DNA from 3 places in the Paenibacillus sp. FSL R5-0766 genome. Region 1 is predicted to be linked to each of the others. Evidence: predicted binding sites of a transcription regulator. Region 1 holds the regulator's gene; each other region holds the start of a gene.
What was found. Region 1 encodes LexA, which represses DNA repair genes until DNA is damaged. Its sites were predicted from a motif close to CGAACATATGTTCG; they were not measured.
Positions count from the first base shown of each region.

Region 2: the regulator LexA is predicted to act here: its motif matches at 4,989-5,002, upstream of MKY66_RS10275 (DNA polymerase IV).
Region 3: the regulator LexA is predicted to act here: its motif matches at 4,443-4,456, upstream of MKY66_RS16275 (DNA polymerase IV).

Region 1 is NZ_CP150227.1:4,141,513-4,148,081, forward strand. It holds gene MKY66_RS17765 (HAD family hydrolase) at 1-101, opposite strand, end outside; gene MKY66_RS17770 (hypothetical protein) at 130-639, opposite strand; gene MKY66_RS17775 (DUF896 domain-containing protein) at 765-974, opposite strand; gene MKY66_RS17780 (LysM peptidoglycan-binding domain-containing protein) at 1,070-1,447, opposite strand; gene lexA (transcriptional repressor LexA) at 1,753-2,379, shown strand; gene MKY66_RS17790 (aldehyde dehydrogenase) at 2,477-3,778, opposite strand; gene MKY66_RS17795 (hypothetical protein) at 4,375-4,854, shown strand; gene MKY66_RS17800 (hypothetical protein) at 5,793-6,134, shown strand; gene MKY66_RS17805 (hypothetical protein) at 6,137-6,403, opposite strand.
Region 2 is NZ_CP150227.1:2,251,367-2,257,935, forward strand. It holds gene MKY66_RS10250 (DUF294 nucleotidyltransferase-like domain-containing protein) at 1-869, shown strand, start outside; gene MKY66_RS10255 (exonuclease domain-containing protein) at 866-1,603, shown strand; gene MKY66_RS10260 (Mov34/MPN/PAD-1 family protein) at 1,589-2,080, opposite strand; gene MKY66_RS10265 (TlpA disulfide reductase family protein) at 2,307-2,858, shown strand; gene cimA (citramalate synthase) at 2,941-4,560, opposite strand; gene MKY66_RS10275 (DNA polymerase IV) at 5,094-6,395, shown strand; gene MKY66_RS10280 (ferredoxin) at 6,512-6,569, shown strand, end outside.
Region 3 is NZ_CP150227.1:3,813,148-3,819,716, reverse strand. It holds gene phnE (phosphonate ABC transporter, permease protein PhnE) at 1-89, opposite strand, end outside; gene MKY66_RS16300 (hypothetical protein) at 91-357, opposite strand; partial or broken gene MKY66_RS16295 (ATP-binding cassette domain-containing protein) at 391-857, opposite strand; gene MKY66_RS16290 (phosphate/phosphite/phosphonate ABC transporter substrate-binding protein) at 888-1,808, opposite strand; gene MKY66_RS16285 (hypothetical protein) at 2,465-2,833, opposite strand; gene MKY66_RS16280 (YolD-like family protein) at 2,835-3,182, opposite strand; gene MKY66_RS16275 (DNA polymerase IV) at 3,179-4,417, opposite strand; gene MKY66_RS16270 (glycoside hydrolase family 1 protein) at 4,712-6,163, opposite strand; gene MKY66_RS16265 (beta-glucoside-specific PTS transporter subunit IIABC) at 6,184-6,569, opposite strand, start outside.

The DNA.
Region 1 (6,569 bases):
TGCGCTGCGATTAGACAAGTCTCATGAAAAGCTTCTCGAACACTACGCTCATCCCATAATAAAGTATCATCCAGGTCGAACAAAATCGCTTTTAACGCCATTCCGATCATCTACCCCTTTATGCAATAATTACTTTTCGACGGTTTCCACGGTGATCTGGTGTGCTTTTGCAAATTTCAGCAAACGTTCTGCAATCGCATCTGTATCGTAACGGTTCAATAACTTGGTAAACACCCATCTTTTCCCGCGACTGTTATGTTCGATAACAACTGTACCTGGTTCAATTCTGAATTTGACGATATCGTCAACCCCAATTGAACGTTCACGATTACCCTTCGTCGTTATAATCCGATTACTGCTAATCTTGATGTATGGACGGCGAAGCATGAAGATGACTGCCAAAAATACGTAAAGCAGCATGGTCACCCAGTCCCAAGTTGTCATTGGAGCTTGCACAAGGAATGTGCTCATAAACAGATACAAAAAGGCGAGACCGATCAAAAATATTGGGAACAACAAGCTGCGTCCCTTAAAGACTTCTTCACCTGGTGTACCTGTGATTGGTTGACCACTTTTTTTGCGTTGCTGATTTAACTGCTTGGAATTTTTCTTAACCGTTCTCTCGAACGAACGCGACATGAGAATCCCCCTTATGTGTCTTTGTATCGGCTTACATAACTGTAAACCAACATTTCCCCCTATAAATTGCACACTCAAAATAACAGGAAGAAACCTAAATATCATAATGATATCATTAGGTTTCGTTAGTGTTTGAGTTTGCCTTGGTGGCCTTTGTCATTCTCCTCATCAACAATCTCAATGGTATCCAGTTGTTGTCTGAAATTACTGCGAATATTGCTCAAATAAATCTCTCTTAGCTCGGCACGTTCAGCAAGTTCTTCCTCCGACAATCCAGTGGACTTTTGCTTACGAGCCAATTCGTTAATGCGTGCTACCAGACTATCTATATCCAAGCTTGTCCCCTCCAAAAATACAAAGTCATATTAACTTTGCCATTATAAAGGCTACTTGTCAAGCTGACACGCGCTAACACTCATTGATGTGCATTTTATTCTGCAAATTGCGGTAGAGCTAGTACTTGTCCCACTTGGATGGAAGTTGTATGAAGTTGATTCACTTTCTTAATTGCTTCTATATAAATACGTGTATCCATATTCGTCGGTTTATGTTCCAAAGAAATACTCCATAATGTTTCCCCTTGTGAAACAGCTATCTTTCCTCCAGGCAGAACATCATTCTCATTGCCGGCAAATACAGTTAAAACGGTGCTGCATCCAATAAATATAATCATAGAGGTAATGGCTACCTTTAACATCCATGAAGAAATCTTGAAACGCGCTAAAACCTTCTTGTAGTTCCCTATGTTAGACTTCACCAGTTCCGAATTCATCGGTTCATAAATGCTTTGATAAGTAGAATATCTCATTAAATACCCGCCTCCAAACGTTTGTTCCTATCTGTTGAAATCAATATAACACGAACACTTGTTTTGTTCAATAGATTTTTAGAACAATTGTTCGCTTATTTTTCGAAGGGAGATATATCATATATGAAGTTCTTTTGCAAAGCATTTGCACATTTGCAGTATTATGCTCTGGATTTTGGACAGATGCTGTTCTAAAAGTTAAAAAACACTGATTTAATGCTATTTTATTTAGAACTTATGTTTGTACGAACGGAGGTTCTATGTTATAATTTTCCCAAACGTTACTAAAATGGGGTTGATACGGTATGTCGAAGATATCCAGCAGGCAGCAGGCTATTCTGGAGTTTATACGAAATGAAGTCCGGTTGAAGGGGTATCCTCCTTCCGTACGGGAAATTGGTGAAGCGGTTGGACTAGCTTCCAGCTCAACAGTACATGGACATTTGGATCGTTTGGAGAAAAAAGGTTTGATCCGACGCGACCCTACCAAGCCAAGAGCCATTGAGCTTTTGAGCCAGGAAGAATCTGAGCATTCTCATCAATTTGCTCATAGCGTTGCACGTATTCCTGTCGTTGGTAAAGTTACAGCCGGGGTTCCAATCACTGCAACCGAGAACATTGAAGACTACTTCCCTCTTCCTACACATTATGTAGGCGAACAAAAAGTGTTTATGCTTTCAGTAGTCGGAGATAGTATGGTGGAAGCTGGAATCGTTAATGGAGATTACGTTATTGTCCGTCAACAGCAAACTGCTGATAACGGTGATATCGTCGTTGCAATGACTGAAGACGATGAAGCTACAGTGAAAACGTTCTATAAAGAGAAAGATCATATTCGCCTTCAACCGGAGAATGCGACCTTCGAACCTTTACGTTTGAAACATGTTAGTATTCTGGGTAAAGTCATTGGCCTTTTCCGAGATATTCATTAATATTTAACTTGAGTAACAAACTAGATGTAATGAAATACGAAAGAGGTTGTCCTGATCAACAGGACAACCTCTTTTTTTCATGTTTTTTTGCGGCCAATTATTCACTGCGTTTCAGAACACTCTTGTGATGCGAGAACACATCAAAGCTCTGTTGTCCGTGATATGAGCCCATACCGCTCTCTCCTACACCACCAAACGGGAGATAGTGTGAAGTCATATGAGAAAGTGTGTCATTAATACATCCCCCACCGAAGGATACTTGATTCAGAACCTGATCCTGCAGTTGCTCATCCTGTGTGAAGAGATATAGCGCCAATGGTTTTGGCCGGCGAACAATCTCATCCAGCATAGGATTCAGGTCACTGTACGTAAATACAGGAAGAATCGGACCGAAGATTTCTTCTTGCATGACAGCCGATTCCCAGTTCACATCCCCAAGTACAGTTGGCTCAATCAGCAACTGCTCACACACAGACCGTCCACCTATCAGCGTTTTCCCATCTGTAAGGAACTTCGACAACCGATCAAAGTTACGCGCGTTAACAATATGCGGAAAATCAGCGTTCTGTAACACATCATCCCCAAATTTATCTTTGATCTCTGCGCCAATCAGATTGATCAATTCGTCATGAACTTGTTCATGTACAAGCAAATAATCCGGAGCAACGCATGTTTGCCCCGCATTCAGGAATTTACCACGAACAATACGTTGGGCCACCAGCTTCAGATCTGCATCACTATGGACAATAGCAGGACTCTTACCACCCAACTCAAGAGTTACAGGAGTCAAGTGCTCCGCAGCTGCCTTCATAACAATGCGACCAACACCTGTGCTGCCTGTGAAGAAAATATAATCAAACTTCTCTTTCAACAATGCTGTGCTAGCCTCAACTTCGCCTTCCATAACCGCAATATACTCCTGAGGGAAGATCTCCTGAATCAGATCATACGTCAGACGAGATACGGCTGGTGTTAATTCAGAAGGCTTGATAACTGCACAGTTACCGGCTGCAATTGCTCCAATCAGTGGACCAAAGGCCAGTTGGAAAGGATAGTTCCAAGGTGCAATAATAAGAGCCACTCCGTATGGTTCAGGGTAAATGGTACTCACCCCATCCGGCATAGCCGAATTGGTTGGGACTTGTTTTGGTGCAGCCCATTCCTGCAGGTGTTCTAATGCAAAATCCAGTTCACCCAGAACAACGCGAATCTCGGAACCGTAAGCTTCCGCCTCAGATTTGTTCAGATCCGCCCGAAGTGCGTCTTGAATCCGTTGCTGAAACTTTTCAATTCCCTTTCTAAGCTGTTGAAGCGCATTAATCCGATACTCGATTTTTTTAGTTTGTCCTGTATAAAAAAATGTACGTTGTTCTGTCACAAGTTGTTTTGCCTGATCCATATTAACATCTCCAATTAATTATTAAAAATTTAATTGTTCAAAATTCAATTAAAGTATACCTCTTCTATATGAAACTTTCAACATACAAATGAAACATCCATTTGTATGTATTTGAACGATGGTTGGAATTTTGAAAGAGTGAAAGCTAGTATTCCTTTCTATTCGTGGCTATCAAGTTGCCTTATGAGGGTGCTATGTAAGTCTTTCATTCTATAGACAGTATCAGCTTACTGCGATAGTAGGTGAGTTCTGGCTTTAAACTCAACAGTCTCATGGAAAACATCTATTATCGTAGCAGGTATTCTAATATCTGAGTAAAAGGATGAATGCCTAAGGAGAAATGACTGAATGTTCAGCCGTTGCCTGATAAGAACAACTGAGATGCCTAAAGACAAGGTGCCGCAAGAAGTTAGAAGTTCGCGACCATCTAGGACAGACTGACTGATACAATGACCTTTATTAAGGTTTATGAGAGGCTATCCCCTTCTAGTTGCGACTCCACATGTATTAGCTTTTCCTTATCCACTCATTTACATAGAAAAATATACCTTGGTCTGATAGACTATATGCAGAATACATATATTGGAGGAATCATCTTGAAAAAAGCATCACTTTTATTGTCAGCTTTAATGCTGACTATAGCAATAACAGCATGTGGAAGTGAGACAGAAAAAACAGCCAATACAGCGCCAGTGAAATCAACTGAAACAGATCTAGTAGAAACGCCTGTATTAGAAGACACTGAGCAGGCAAAAGAAGAAACTAAGCAAGAGGAAGTAGCAGAAACAGGTGAAGCAATCGAATATGAACTTGATGGTTTAAAAATATCAGAAGTGTCCGTGAAAGATGATAATGGGATGTGGTCTTTAACAGCCTCTATTGAAAACACTGATAAAGAATTCGAAGTTGCTTTGCTAAAAGCGACCATTAACGACAAAGACGGAAAACAAATCGGTACAGCAGACGGTACGGTTGACTTCCTGGGAAAAGGTGAAAGCAAAACGGTTGAGTTTTACTCAATGGATGATCTTACGGGTTACGATTCTTTCAAATTTCAGATTGACAGTAAAATGTAATGAAGATCGGATTGTGAAGCCCAGCCTGAAAGAGCATTTTCCAGCTCAAACCTATATAAATAAGTCATCGTTCATCAAACTGGGATATGGATAGCTATGAAATCCGAAATGGGCATTTTATAACAAAGTCTACCATCAGATGATATTCGACATTGTTAAGAAAAGTCTGATTAAATGAAAATAAGGCCCTGTCAGCTAAGACCTGATAAGGCCTTATTCTATTTCTAAACGCCTGGAAATATATCACTTATAAAAATTATCTACATTTAGCGATATAGTAGTAGCACTCCTAGTTTTTCAATTACAGAGTAAATTACTCTGTAAAATCTCTTTGATGATCTTGTTAATAACTATTTTTGCTCATTTATTTAGCACAAATAGTGAACTTTTGTGGGTAATTTGGTTTTTGATTAAGTATGTTGAGAATTGTCCACAAAAGGAAAAAAACCTCAGCGCTAGAGCACCAAGGTATTGAGAGCTATTAGTACAACCTGATATATTGATCGCGTTCCCATTGATGGGCTGGTGTGCAGTTTATGTACGATCGCTTAATATTATTGTTTCTTTCAATATTTATGCGCTATTTACGACTAGAATAGGAACTAAAGTTCGTAGTCGATCATAGCTTTTCACGACATTGGGGACATTCAGGAGACGATTTGGGGGATGCTCCACGAACTTTAAATGAACCGTCAGTACAGCTCCAATAGATTATAATCATATATCAGAAACACCCCTTTATAATAGTACAACAGCGGTCAGGCGATACCGATTGCCACACTCAAAAGCATCGACCAAAAGGGTAGCGAGTTTTCTTATTTATCAAAACCAAAATAGTAGTGTAAAAACTTAAATTTTTAATTATTGTATATATTTTCCATATAAGGTATGATAAATTTACCGATCGGGATAAAATAACTAAAGGGAGAGTAGATTAAATGAAAAAGAAATTACTTGCTGGATTATTAGCTGTATCTGCATGTTTTTCAATTGGATCCACGTCCTTCGCTGCTGATGCCACTATTTCAACACCTAATTCTTCACCATCGGAAATGTCCCAGGTGATAGCACCTCATGCTTTTTTTGAGCGCGATATTTACCTTAAAGTAGGCCAACCTGGACAATGGTATAGCGGCTACACTTATGATGTAATCTATAGCGATGGCGCTTGTGATATTGGCCCTGACTTTTTAGTTACTCCTATTCAACCTGGGCTTACAGTTGTAAGTGCAAACCACGGTACTTATACGATACTTTTCAAATTCCATGTTAGCTATTAGTATCAACGAACAATGACAAACTTTAGTGCACCCATGCCAGTTGCACTAAAATAACAGGCGCTGTCAGAAGTCCCTCCGACATCGCCTGTTTTAAATCGAATATACTGTCGTTCGGCCAATTGGCTGTTTCCGCATCCGGCTAACTGTCTTTGCCTGGCGACTGGGAAATATAAAATCAGTCGGAAGCATGTCGGCTGTGTAGTCATCCAGATCTGATCGAATACTCGGATGAATGATAAAAGTTTTGGCATGCTTGTTCTTTTACTCAACCATGCTATGTGTGTGCCTCTCGTTTGCCAAACCCTAAGACTTAGCAAGTCAGAAACCCGCAGTCCGCTGTATATCCCCATACAAAAAAATAAGTAGTTGCGCATACTCCGTATATAGAAGTCTTCCTTCATTTCATCTATAACCCGTTCGTCCCAGATCGGCTGT
Region 2 (6,569 bases), 1.9 Mb from region 1:
TTGAGGAAGGCTTCGGCCAACCTCCCGTCCCCTATGCCTTTATCGTATTTGGCAGTTCCGGCAGGGAAGAGGCAACGTTATGGAGTGATCAGGATAATGGCATGATCATTAGCGATACTCCGCATGAAGGTAAAGAGGAATATTTTGCTCAGCTCGGACAGCGAATGACGGATATGTTGGAAGAAATTGGTTACGCCAAATGCGAAGGCAAAGTCATGTGCTCTGAGCCGCTCTGGAGAAAAACACTGGCGTCATGGAAGCAACAATTAGCAGATTGGAGCTCGGATCTGAATTGGGAGCCCGTTCGTAATCTGATTATTGCTTCAGACATGCGTTTTGTTGCAGGTGAGCAAAGTCTGTCGGAGGAATGGATCACGAGTTTTTATGAACAGTTCAGACTGGTTCCTGAACTTTCGGATGCAGTTCTTCGCAATACGGTTAAACATAAAGCTACATTAAATGTACTTGGACGTGTGGTCACAGAACGATTTGGTGAACATGCAGGCGGATTTGATGTCAAGTATGGTTTGTACATTCCGCTGGTGAACAGTGCCCGTTATTTGGCTTTGCAACATGGGATCAAGGAGGCATCTACGTTAAAAAGAATGGAGAGACTGACTTCACTTGAAGCTGTTCCATTTACATTACTGGATGCATGTCAGCGGGCCTTCATAGCCGCTTTGAAGTTTCGCCGAAGTACGCCGGTTGTCATCCAGGGGGATTTGCAACATAGCAGCGGGTTCCTGGATGAGAAACAGATGAAACAAAAACAGATTCATTATGAGCTCAGGGATACGCTCGGGTTGGTACGACGAGTGCATCGTGCTTTGCAAAGACAGTTGCGTTTTGCAGAAAGGAGACGTCCATGAGAGAGCCGGCAAGGGGCAATACAGGATTCTGGAATTCGCTGCGTCAGGGAGGGGTTCCTTCCGCCATCGCTTCCATTATGGGAGCCCCTACGGCGCAACACATGGCGTTTATCCGCTCCATGATGAGAGAACAGCGCAGACCTGAGGTTCTGCATACGCCTCTAAATGAGCTGGACGCAGTTGTATTTGATCTGGAAACGACGGGTTTTTCGCCCCAGCATGGGGATGAGATTATCTCATTTGGTGCGGTCCGTATCCATGGTGGTGTGGTACTGGAAGGGGAGCAGTTCTATACGGTGGTGCAGTCCAAGACTGCGGTTCCGGAACATATTACTGAACTTACAGGTATTACACAGGAGATGACGATGGACGCACCGACTTTGCTGGAAGGGCTGCATGATTTCATGTCTTTTGTAGGTGGAAATGTTCTGATTGCACACGCAAGTGCGCATGATCGAGCCTTTCTGAATGCTGCTCTGTGGCGGACTTCAAAGGTAAGGCTGACGCATCGTTTAATCGATACGATGATGTTGGCCCGCTGGCTTGAACCAAGCAGGCCGGGGTATGGTCTGGATGAATTGCTGGAATCCAGAGGGATTCCGATCTATGGACGTCACCATGCACTGGAAGATTCAAAAATGACTGCACAGTTATGGTCCTGCTACTTGGAGGATATGACTCGTAAAAATGTGGAGACCTTGGGTGATCTGTATACCCAGCTAAGTCACGCATAACGGAACGGGAAGCAGATTGTATGAAGGCACAACGTGTTGTGCCGAATCCTGCGATTCCTTCGAAGATTCAATCAGATAACCGTTCAGATGCATATGAGATCGCGACCCACTTGTTAGGTCAGGTGAGCCGATGAGGTATATCTGAATCAAACCGGCGAAGGCCGGAAGAGCTTGCATGTCCTCTAGGGAAGGAACAGGCCTTGTCTGCGGATGAGAATGGAAGATGCCAACGAGCTTAGGCTCGGAGAATACGCACCGAATCCATTCGGCATCGTCCAGAGTAAAATGGTGCAGCGGGTCAGGTGCTACGTTACGAATGGGCTGAAACCGACTGATTCGTATACCGCCCGCTGCGGTTTCACCCAGCATAACCCCGCAGGCTTCTTGCGGCAGCGAAAGGAACATGTGCTTTGACATCTCTTGTTCTACGGAAGAAGGGATGTAGAAGGCGTTTTGCTGCCCGTGAAGTGCTGCCATTTGTATTCACCCCTCTCTCTTTGGCTCCTGCTATGGCAGGAGTCCTTTTTCATTTTATTTTCTGTGATGCGGATTGTAAAATTTTAAAGGAAAAGGGTACAATAATAAAGAGAACATTGGGGAATCATGTTCTGGTGAACTGTCATAGAGCGTGATAAACACTTAGCATGTGCAGAAATTACGGTTTCAGTTTCAATATGCTAATTATATAAAAGGGTGGCGGGTTATGAAACGAAACATATACATACTCCTTGGTGTTGTCTTGCTGGTTGGTATTGCACTGGCGCAGAATAAGGGTGACGGCATTGCAGCCGTCTTTAAGCAGGAAGAACCGATGCCTACAGAGACGGGACCACGTGCGGGTCTTCTGGCGCCTGCCTTTTCTCTGACAGCAATGGATGGGAAGACGTACAGTGTGGGCGGTGCCAAAGATAAGGCCACGTTCGTCAGTTTCTGGGCCTCCTGGTGTGAGCCGTGTAAGCAGGAAGCTCCAGAGCTGAATAGAATGGCTGCAAAATACAAGGATAAGCTTGACCTCTACGGTGTTAATGTAACATCATACGATAAACTCAAAGATGCCAAAGCTTTTGTGGATGAGTACCAACTGAATTTCCCTATTCCCTTGGATGAGAAGGGGACTGTGTATGCTCAATACAATGGGGTGGCTTTTCCAACGAATGTTCTGATTGACTCCAGAGGAGTTATACAGGAGATTGTTCTGGGCATATTGCCCGAGAAAGAGTTGGAGCGTAAGATTAAAAAGTTAATTGCGAATTAATTTTCTGCAAAGAAAGAAGCCTTTGTATCCATGAATCATGGGTACAGAGGCTTCCTTTTTATTTTCCGGGAAATATGGGGTATTAGTGGTTGCTTATCCCATGAGCAGGAATAGGGAGTGTGCCCGGCTCATCCTGCAATTTTTCTTGAAGCAAAGCATAGCGGAAACTGTGCACAAGTGCTTCCCAACTTGCTTCAATTACGTTCTCGGATACACCAACAGTGTTCCATGTGTTCTCCGTATTTTTGGATTCGATCAATACACGAACTTTGGCGGCTGTGGCATCTTTCTCATCCAGTACACGCACTTTGTAGTCTGACAGATGCATGTTGGCGAGTGAAGGGAAGTATTGCACCAGCGCTTTCCGAAGGGCGTTATCGAGTGCGTTAACCGGACCATTGCCCTCAGCAGCGGTATAAGCGCTTGTTCCAGCGATATTCACTTTGACAAAAGCTTCAGAAACAACGGATTTGCCTGCCGTTTTCTCCACAAGCATTTTGAATGATTCAAAAGTGAACAATTCTTTCATATCGCCGTTTGCTTCACGAATCAACAATTCAAGCGAAGCATCTGCGCCTTCGAACTGGTAACCCTGATGTTCCAGATCTTTGATCTTCTCAATAATCTGACGTGAATTGGCACTGCTTGGATCGAACTCAAGACCCAATTCCTGTGCTTTGGATACAATGTTACTTTGTCCGGCAAGTTCCGAGACCAGCACACGTTGCTTGTTACCGACCAGTTCGGGCACGATGTGTTCATAGGTACGTGAATCCCGCAGGATGGCAGAGACGTGAATCCCACCTTTGTGAGCAAAAGCAGCATTGCCGACATAAGGTTGATTAATCGGCATATTCACATTGGCAATCTCGCTAACATAACGAGCCACGTTTGTAAGTTGTCTCATGGAATCCTCAGTAACACATTCATAGCCGAGTTTCAGTTGCAGGTTCGGGATAATGGATGCGAGATTGGCGTTACCGCAGCGCTCTCCATAACCGTTCATTGTTCCTTGCACCTGACGGGCTCCGGCTTGTACAGCGCTGAGTGTGTTGGCCACAGCCAGTTCACAATCGTTATGTGTATGGATGCCGAGATGTGCGTGAGGCAGGCTTCTATGCAGTGTGGATACGATCTCGTGTACCTCGTTTGGCATCGTCCCGCCATTGGTATCACACATAACGAGCCAGTCCGCTCCAGCTTCGTGAGCCTTGGTCAAGACCGCTTGAGCATATTCCGGGTTATGTTTGAATCCGTCAAAGAAATGTTCTGCATCAAAGATTACTTCCATACCATTCTGTTTCAGATAGGCGATGGAATCATAGATCATGGACAAGTTTTCTTCCAATGTAGTCTGCAAAGCGGTATGCACATGGAAGTCCCATGATTTACCTACCAAGGTAGCAGCCTGTGCACCAGATTCGATCATGCGCTTCAGGTTGGCGTCTTCACTTGCAATACTGCCTTTACGGCGGGTACTGCCAAAAGCAACAACCTTTGCGTTCAGGTTTAATTCCTTGACTCTTTTGAAAAACTCAATGTCCTTGGTATTGCTGCCGGGAATTCCGCCTTCAATATAATGGACACCCAGGTCATCAAGCTTCTTGGCAATTTTGAGTTTGTCGTCTGCCGATAAGCTGACACCCTCTCCTTGTGTGCCGTCACGTAAAGTCGTATCGAAGATGGAAATGGCCTTTGACATGAAGATCCTCCTTTGAGATAAAGCGCTCTTTTAAAAGTTTGGATTGTAAGTTAGGAAAAGCTGTTAAGTACGTTAGTGGACGAATCCTTCGATTCGGCAACGCTACACTGTGTTAAACTCGATGCGCTGATTTGTCCTAAAGTCGTCAATTTGTATAATTAATTATTATAGCACCATTATAGCCAAATGCTACATAGAAATCGCAGTTTCATGTAACAATTAACGGATTTTAGAGCAAAAAGAAGGATGTTAATCATAATCCGGATGTATGTTATAATCTATTATTGAGTTTTAATTGGAATATATGGAAGAAAAGGAGGGGTGATTTTGACTTTTTTATGGGAAAATACGGTTATTGCCCTGATCACTTTGATATTTTTTGTGAGTGCAGGATGGTTAATTATTCGGTCTCTGATCAGATCTCGCAGAAAATAAATGTTCGTGACTGAATTAACATAACGGGTTTGATATACTATAGAAGAAAGTAATTTAGTTTTCATTAATTACTGTGCATGAAAGGGCGGGGGTTCATGATGTCTTCAGACGGCAATCCTCCAGCAAATGTGGATCAATATTACCCAGCAGCCGGACGGGTGATTCTGCATGTCGATATGAATGCTTTCTACTGCTCTGTACATGAAGCCGAGGAACCAGATTTATATAGAGGAAAAGCAACGGCCGTTGCAGGCAGCAGTGAACTGCGAAAGGGTGTAATTGTAACCTGCTCATATGCCGCTCGTAATCGAGGCATCTCAACAGGTATGGTTGTGCACCAAGCCATGAAAAAGTGCCCTGATCTCATTGTGATTCGTCCTGATTTTCATTTATATCGTCAATATTCAAGAGCGTTCATGCAGATTGCGTATAGTTATACGCCTCAACTTGAGGCGACATCCATTGATGAATGTTATCTTGATATTACAGGTTCAAGGCAATTCGGGAATCCAATGGAGATTGCGGAGAGCATTCAGCGTAGAATCAAGGATGAATTGGGGCTGCCATGTTCCATTGGCATTGCACCCAACAAATTATTGGCGAAAATGGCTTCGGATCTGAAAAAACCGAATGGTATCTCCATTTTACGCATGAGGGACGTACCCCGGATTCTTTGGCACAGACCATGTAACGAGATGTTTGGCATTGGCAAAAAAACGGCTGAAAAGCTGAAAAAACTGGGCATTGAAACGATTGGTCAATTGGCAAAGTCGGATGAGAACATGTTGACCGAACTATTCGGAGTTAATGGAGCATGGCTCAAAAATTCCGCGAATGGCATTAACCATTCCGCAGTTCACGCGGAACGTGAGGCCAATAAATCCATTGGGCATACAACCACTTTACCGGCGGATGTATCGGATATGAATGAGATTCATCGGGTGTTCCTCAATATAAGTGACCAGGTAGCCAGAAGGTTGCGCAAGCACGAAATGTTCAGTCAGGGTATTCAGATTACAATCCGGACACCGGATATGAAGACAATCACCCGATCACGTCTAATGGAAGTTCCTACGGAGGATGCAACGGTCATTTACCGTGAGGCCTGTAAACTATTTGAGAAGCATTGGGGTAGTGGCAAGCCTGTACGCATGCTGGGTGTGACACTTCAGAACCTGATTCCAAGAGAAGAATCCGCTGTGCAGATGGACTTGTTCGAATATGAGCAGAAGCCCAAGAAGGACAATCTGATTCGGATTATGGATCAGTTACGTAATAAATTTGGTGAGAATGCTGTTGTGACCGCAGGCATGCTTGGAGACGATCCTTCCGTGCTGCTTCGTAATCATAAAGTGCGCGGTACTTCCCTGCAAAAAGATAACTTGCAAAGTCTTGATTAAATAAGGGATAATAGAGACTTGTGGTTGCAAAATGTTTGTAATTATCCTTACTTTGTATTAATATGTTTCTAGATAAAAACACTGTACGTTTTGAATTTTAGGAGGAGAGAATGTAAATGAGTAAATATACTTGGGTTGAAAAAGACACATGCATCGCATGTGGCGCTTGTGGAG
Region 3 (6,569 bases), 330 kb from region 1:
CAGATGATGAGAGCCAGCAGCACGATAAAAAACAATATCGTCTGTGTGCGTTTCATTTTTCGGGCAGATTGTAACTGAGCCGCATTCATGTCAGGCTGTCTCCTTCACTTTGGGATTGGTCTGGTTGTATATGAGCCGGATCATATCTTCCGTCAGTTCATCAGGTGTCCCGTCAAACACCTTGGACCCTTTATGGATACCGATGATACGGGTTGCGTATTTCTTCGCGATATCTACCTGATGCAGATTGCACAGGCAGGCAATGCCTTCCTCTTTGCAGATCGTATACAAGTAATGCATAATCGTCTCTGAGGAAGCAGGGTCGAGACTGGCTATGGGTTCATCTGCCAATATCAAATCCGGCTTTTGAGAAAGTGCACGTGCAATACCCACTCTCTGCTGCTGACCTCCACTGAGTTCACTGCCCTCTTATACATCTGTTCATGTAAACCAACACGGTGAAGCATAAACTTGGCGGCTTCTGTATCTGCTTTTGAGTAAAGACCTAGTGCCCCTTTCAGCGGATTCATGTAGCCTAATCGTCCATGCAGAACGTTATTAAGAACGGACACGCGGGTGACCAGGTTATAACCCTGAAAGATCATGCCCATATGGCGGCGGAGTTCACGGAGCTTTTTACCCTTGATGCCCATAGTTTCACTGCCTTTAAACTGAATCTTTCCGTTTGTCGGCTCGATCATTCGGTTCAGGCTGCGCAGCAAGGTGCTCTTCCCCGCTCCGCTCGGTCCAATGACGACAACGAACTCTCCAGCATTAATTGTTAAGTTCAAGTTATCAAGAGCTTTTGTTCCGTCGGAATATACCTTGGACAACCCTTCCACCTGTAAAAGTGTCATTTTAATTTCTCCTCCTCTCAAGTTTGAATTCTACTTCTTCAGCAGTTCTTCAGGGGACATATCCAGTGCTTTGGCGACTTCGTGGATTGGATCAAAGTCACTGTCACTGCCTTCTACAAAACGGGCTGCGCCGACACTTTCCAGGAATTTAGGATTTTTCGTATCGTAATCCAGCATAAGATCACGCAGCTGTGTAACCAATTCCTCTGGCAAGTCTTGACGATAAAGCAGTGGAGCCCCACCGACGATCGGATCGGATTCGGCAATTACGCGGAAATCTTCCTCTTTAATAAGTCCTGATTCTGCCATCATCGGCACCATGAGACTTGACGTCCCAATCCCATCTGCATTACCGTTTGCCAGTGCAAGCAGTGATTTGTCATGTCCACCGGAGAACGCTACACTACCGAAAAAGGAATCCAGTTCCTTATTGGAAAGACCTAGCTCTTTCATTAATGTGGCACGTGGGTACAGATTGCCAGATGTTGATGCCGGATCGGCAAACAAAAAATCTTTTCCTTTTAGGTCCTGTACACTTTGATATGGAGAGTCCTTACGAACAAGGATGACTGTATTCGATTGTTGATCACTTTCGGAACGGACAAGCAGTTTGGCATTGGCTCTTTCCGTAGCGATGATGTAACCAAATGGCCCGATCAGTCCAACTTCAATTTTGCCTGCACGCAGGGCTTCGATAACCATGTTATAATCTTCAGCTACAAAAATTTCCGCAGGAATGCCGGTTACTTCAGTAATGTCTGTTGCAAGCTGTTCCTGAGAACGGTTCATCTCGCCCTCTTCGCTTGGCATAATACCGATTCGGATTACTTCTGGCATTCCGCCTTCACTGGAGCTTGAACTTGCTGATGCGCCGCATCCAGACAGGATGACAAGCATAAAAACAAGCGACAGGATCAAGCTTTGATAACCTTTACGTTTACTATTTTTCACAATGTATACCCCCTGAAATTTGGTTGCTTCCATACCGGATTATCTGGTACACAAGTAGGATACAAGTTGAATGTAAGAAGAATGATTTGGTGAATCACCGAATTTGTAAAACATTTACCGGACTATGTTTTGTCAATTTAGGCAATCAGTACAAGTTCTTCTTCTTGGCTCGGGACACGAAACTTTTACCGATAAACAAAAAAAGCCGCTAATATAGCGACTTTCAATGGGAATATCTTCTTGTCCCTCGACAGATATGAAGAGTGACACAATCTACCCAAAGGATAACATTCTGCCACTATAATTGAATGTTACATCGCTTTCTAAGTAACATTCAAAAAATATAATTTGCTCTTCACTGACAGATTTTTATTTTTTTTATTCTTTATTTTCATCTACAGACTTTTCAGAAACTCAACAGATATTTTCGCGGATTTATTCATATATGTAGAGGTTGCATAGCTAATTTTGTTTTAAAATGAGATCCACTGTTTCTATTCTTTTCTTCTAAGTATAGTTATAACATAGAGACAAAAAATACCGACCCTTCAACTTCAAAGGTCGGTTTACCCATTTGGGAGAAGAAAACAATGGTTTTAAATGCATTATATCCACCCGATGTGGTTATATACCTTATTCTGCTTGAACTTTCATGTTCATTTGAGCAATTCTGTAATATCAACGTTCATATGTTCAGTAAGCATTAAGGTTACATCTACTTTCACTTTGCTCCATAATAATGTCATTTTATGAATGTAACCTCTCACCGAATAATCTACCGTTAAACTCAGCTCGGATCTCACTTCATCTATGATTTTAATATGATGTTCCTCTAGCCTTTGTTTTGATTTGTACATCTCTAAAGCAATTTTCTTTTGGGTACCGTCTAGATAGTCAACATACACAGATTTCATTTTGAAGTTTGAAGCGTATATTTTATGCTTATCTACCTCCAGAGCACCTAAAAGATAAGGGAGCTCCACCACCCTCTTCACGAGCGAAAGTTCCTCGAAAGTCTGACGCACTTTACACGCCTCCTTCCTCAAGTTTCACAGCGACCAATTGATCAAAATCGACCCATTCAAATCCATTCTCCATTTCAATTTTGATTTTCTTTCCAAAGGTACTGACTGAAGTGACGATCCCATGTATATACCGATTGCCCCACTCATGAAAAACTTCAAAGGTGGCTTGCAACGTATAATTGAGCGACATATCTATATTTTGAGTAATAATCTCCCACTCATCTTCATGGATCAGCGGTTTCGTTAGATAATGAATTTGAGTACGATGCTGTATAATTCGTTCTTTATGTTGTGGAAGCATCATTCGGCTCGATTCCCATAATCCATTGGCCTCCAGTTTTTTGCTCATTTATAATGCCCCCCGATTTTAGATGCTCGATCGATCGCTTGACCCGCAGCCGTAATGGAGCTCGCTCGTAGAATGGCAATGTCGCCAAATCGATCTTTAATATCGTCCATCACCTGATCAATGGCCCGTTTCTGCTCTTGATCATCAAAAAAAGATAATTGATATGTATCCGCGTTGGATAATTGAGACAGGGATACGCCTACACGGCGCACAGGTTGCCCATCCCAGTGTTGATGGAATATGCGTTTGGCTATCTTGCATACATCAACGGTTATGTTTGTAGGATCAGACAGTTTAACCTGCCTGTGAAAACCAGTGGGGTGGTCAAAATCCGCTCCAGATACACTTACGGATACGACACTACTCATCAATCCCTTTTGGCGGGCTCTTCTGCATACTTCTGTGCAGATATCGAGAATAACCACTTCGATCTCCCAAGCCTCTGTGAAATCTCTAGGCAGGGTCATTCCGTTTCCGATATCTTTTTGTGTACTGTGCGTATTGACGGTTACCGGCGAATTATCGAGTCCATTTGCGACTCGCCAGATGACTTCTCCATTAACCCCCCACTTACTTCTTAATTTGGAAAGAGGCGTATTCGCCAGGTCTCTAATGGTTCGGATGCCCATCTTCCACAGATGTTTTTCCATTCTTGAGCCTATTCCCCACATATCGCGGATGGGCTTATCTCCAATATGGAGGTGTAACTCCTCTTTCTTTAAGTGGAAAATACCCCCCTCTGCTTTTTTAGCGATCATATCGCAGCATAATTTACTGATGATTTTGTTTTCACCAATGCCAGCTCTTGCGTAAACGCCTGTTTCATTATAGATTTTGTCTTGAATTTGCTTGGCCAAATCGACTGGATCATTACCAAATAGATGCATAGACCCTGTAAAATCAGCGAATAATTCGTCTATACTGTACGGTTCGACCAGATCGGTGAACTCCTCAATAATGGACATGATTTGAGTGGATACTTCGATGTATTCTTGCATGTGTGGTCTCACAATGATCAGTTCAGGGCACTTCTGAAGAGACTGCCAGAGTGGTTCCGCGGTAGATACACCCTTCGCTTTGGCTAGTGGACAAGCGGCAAGGATAATTCCAGAACGTCTTTCGGGGTCTCCCGCGACAGCTAAAGGTCTAATTTTGTATTGAGGCATTTTTACCTTTTCGACTGAAGCATAAAAGCTCTGCATATCAATGAGCATAATGGTTCGTTGCTTAGTCAACACTGTAATCACTCCTGTACTTTTAAGAACGTATGTTTGTATATATTATAGACCGAACACACGTTCTTTATGCAAGAGGTAAATATTTATATTTAGCTTTTGAAAACCCTTGGACACCATAATGAACTGTAGACTGGATATTGTCAGCCACTTTAGCATCATCAAAATTAATTCTTAGTTTTATTATTGATGCACAAAAAACCAAGTACTTGTCTCACAAAGTGATAAGTACTTGGTCTATTTGATAGAATTTAAAGATTGGATCATCTTTCGTTCGATTGCAAATTATATTTCCTAATTCAATCTTTCCCCGTTGGATTCAATCACCTTTTTATACCAGTGGAAACTGTCCTTTTTACTTCTTTTCAGGGTACCTCTACCCTCGTTATCCTTATCTACATAAATGAATCCGTAGCGTTTCTCCATTTCGCCAGTTGAGGCACTAACGATATCGATGCAACCCCAAGCCGTGTAGCCGATAAGATTAACGCCATCGAGGATAGCTTCTCTCATTTGTTCAATGTGGTCTCGCAGGAAATTGATCCTATACGTATCATGGATAGAGCCATCCTCTTCGATGACATCAACCGCTCCCAGACCATTTTCAACGATCATTACAGGGATTCTATACCGATCGTACACATGATTGAGTACGTAACGAAGTCCAACTGGATCGATTTGCCAACCCCAATCATTTGCCTTCAAATAAGGATTTTTGAATCCACCAAAGACATTCCCCTGGGTCTCATCACCCTCTGGGCGGGTACCCACTACATGAGACTTGTAGTAGCTGAAGCTATAGAAATCAACACAGCCTTGTTTTAGCACTTCTACGTCTTCTTCTGCCATCTCAATCTGAATATTGTTCTCATTAAAATATCTCTTGGCAAAGTCAGGGTATTCCCCTCTAACTTGCACGTCACTGCTCAGCATATTGTTAATCTGATCCATTCTCAGAGCCTTCAACATATCTTCCGGTTTACATGTACTTCCGTAACCATGACTATAATTAATCATACAACCGATTTGGAACGCCGGACTAATCTCGTGAGCAAGCTTGACCGCTTTTGCACTTGCTATAAATTGATGATGTAAAGCCTGGAATCTTAATTGCGTACTATCCACAACCGTATTGTTAAATACCCCACTATCATCAACTAATAATGCCCCTGCTATATATGCACCTGCTGGAACAATTAAACTATTGATCTCATTAAATGTAATCCAGTACTTCACGAGATCCTTGTAACGGGTGAAAATGGTCTCACAATACCGTACGTAGCAGTCGATCATCTCTCTGGAAGCCCAGGCATTGAATTTCTCTGTTAGCGCAAACGGAGCTTCGTAATGTGAGATCGTAACGATGGGTTCAATATTATACTTTTTCAATTCACTGAATACCTTGTCGTAAAATTGAAGTCCTGCTTCATTTGGCGTTACATCGTCCCCGTTGGGGAATATTCTGGACCAAGCAATGGACATTCTGAAGCATCGAAAGCCCATCTCTGCAAATAGACGGATATCTTCTTTGTAATGATGGTAAAAGTCTACTGCCTCATGGGAAGGATAGTTTACGCCCTCCTCAATGTGTTTGGTGATCCGTCTTGGAATAGTATGCGTTCCACCCGTCATCATATCTGCTGTACTTGCCTTTTTACCATCAATGTTCCAGGCACCTTCGTATTGATTCGCCGCTGTTGCGCCGCCCCACATAAAAGAGTCCGGGAATACGGTTGTGTTCTTCATTGGAATTCCTCCTTGTATTCTTATATGATCTTCATTAGTTTTTCACCGATCATAATCGATGGTTTGTCTATACCAATTACATCTGTAAAGTCATCTGAATTCGTAACAATAATAGGTGTAGTCAGATCATAACCTTTGGCGGCTATTGCATCTGTATCGAATTCGATAAGTAAATCCCCAGCTTTTACTTCATCGCCTTCTTGTACATGCACCTTGAAATGTTCACCTTTCAGCTTCACCGTGTTCATGCCGATATGAACGAGGAGCTCAGCGCCATTATTCGAGCTAATACCGATTGCGTGGAAGGTAGGGAATACCGCGGATATTACACCATCGGCTGGTGAAACAAGCTTTCCAACTGTAGGTTCAATGGCGATCCCTTTTCCCATAGCTCCAGTTGCAAAGG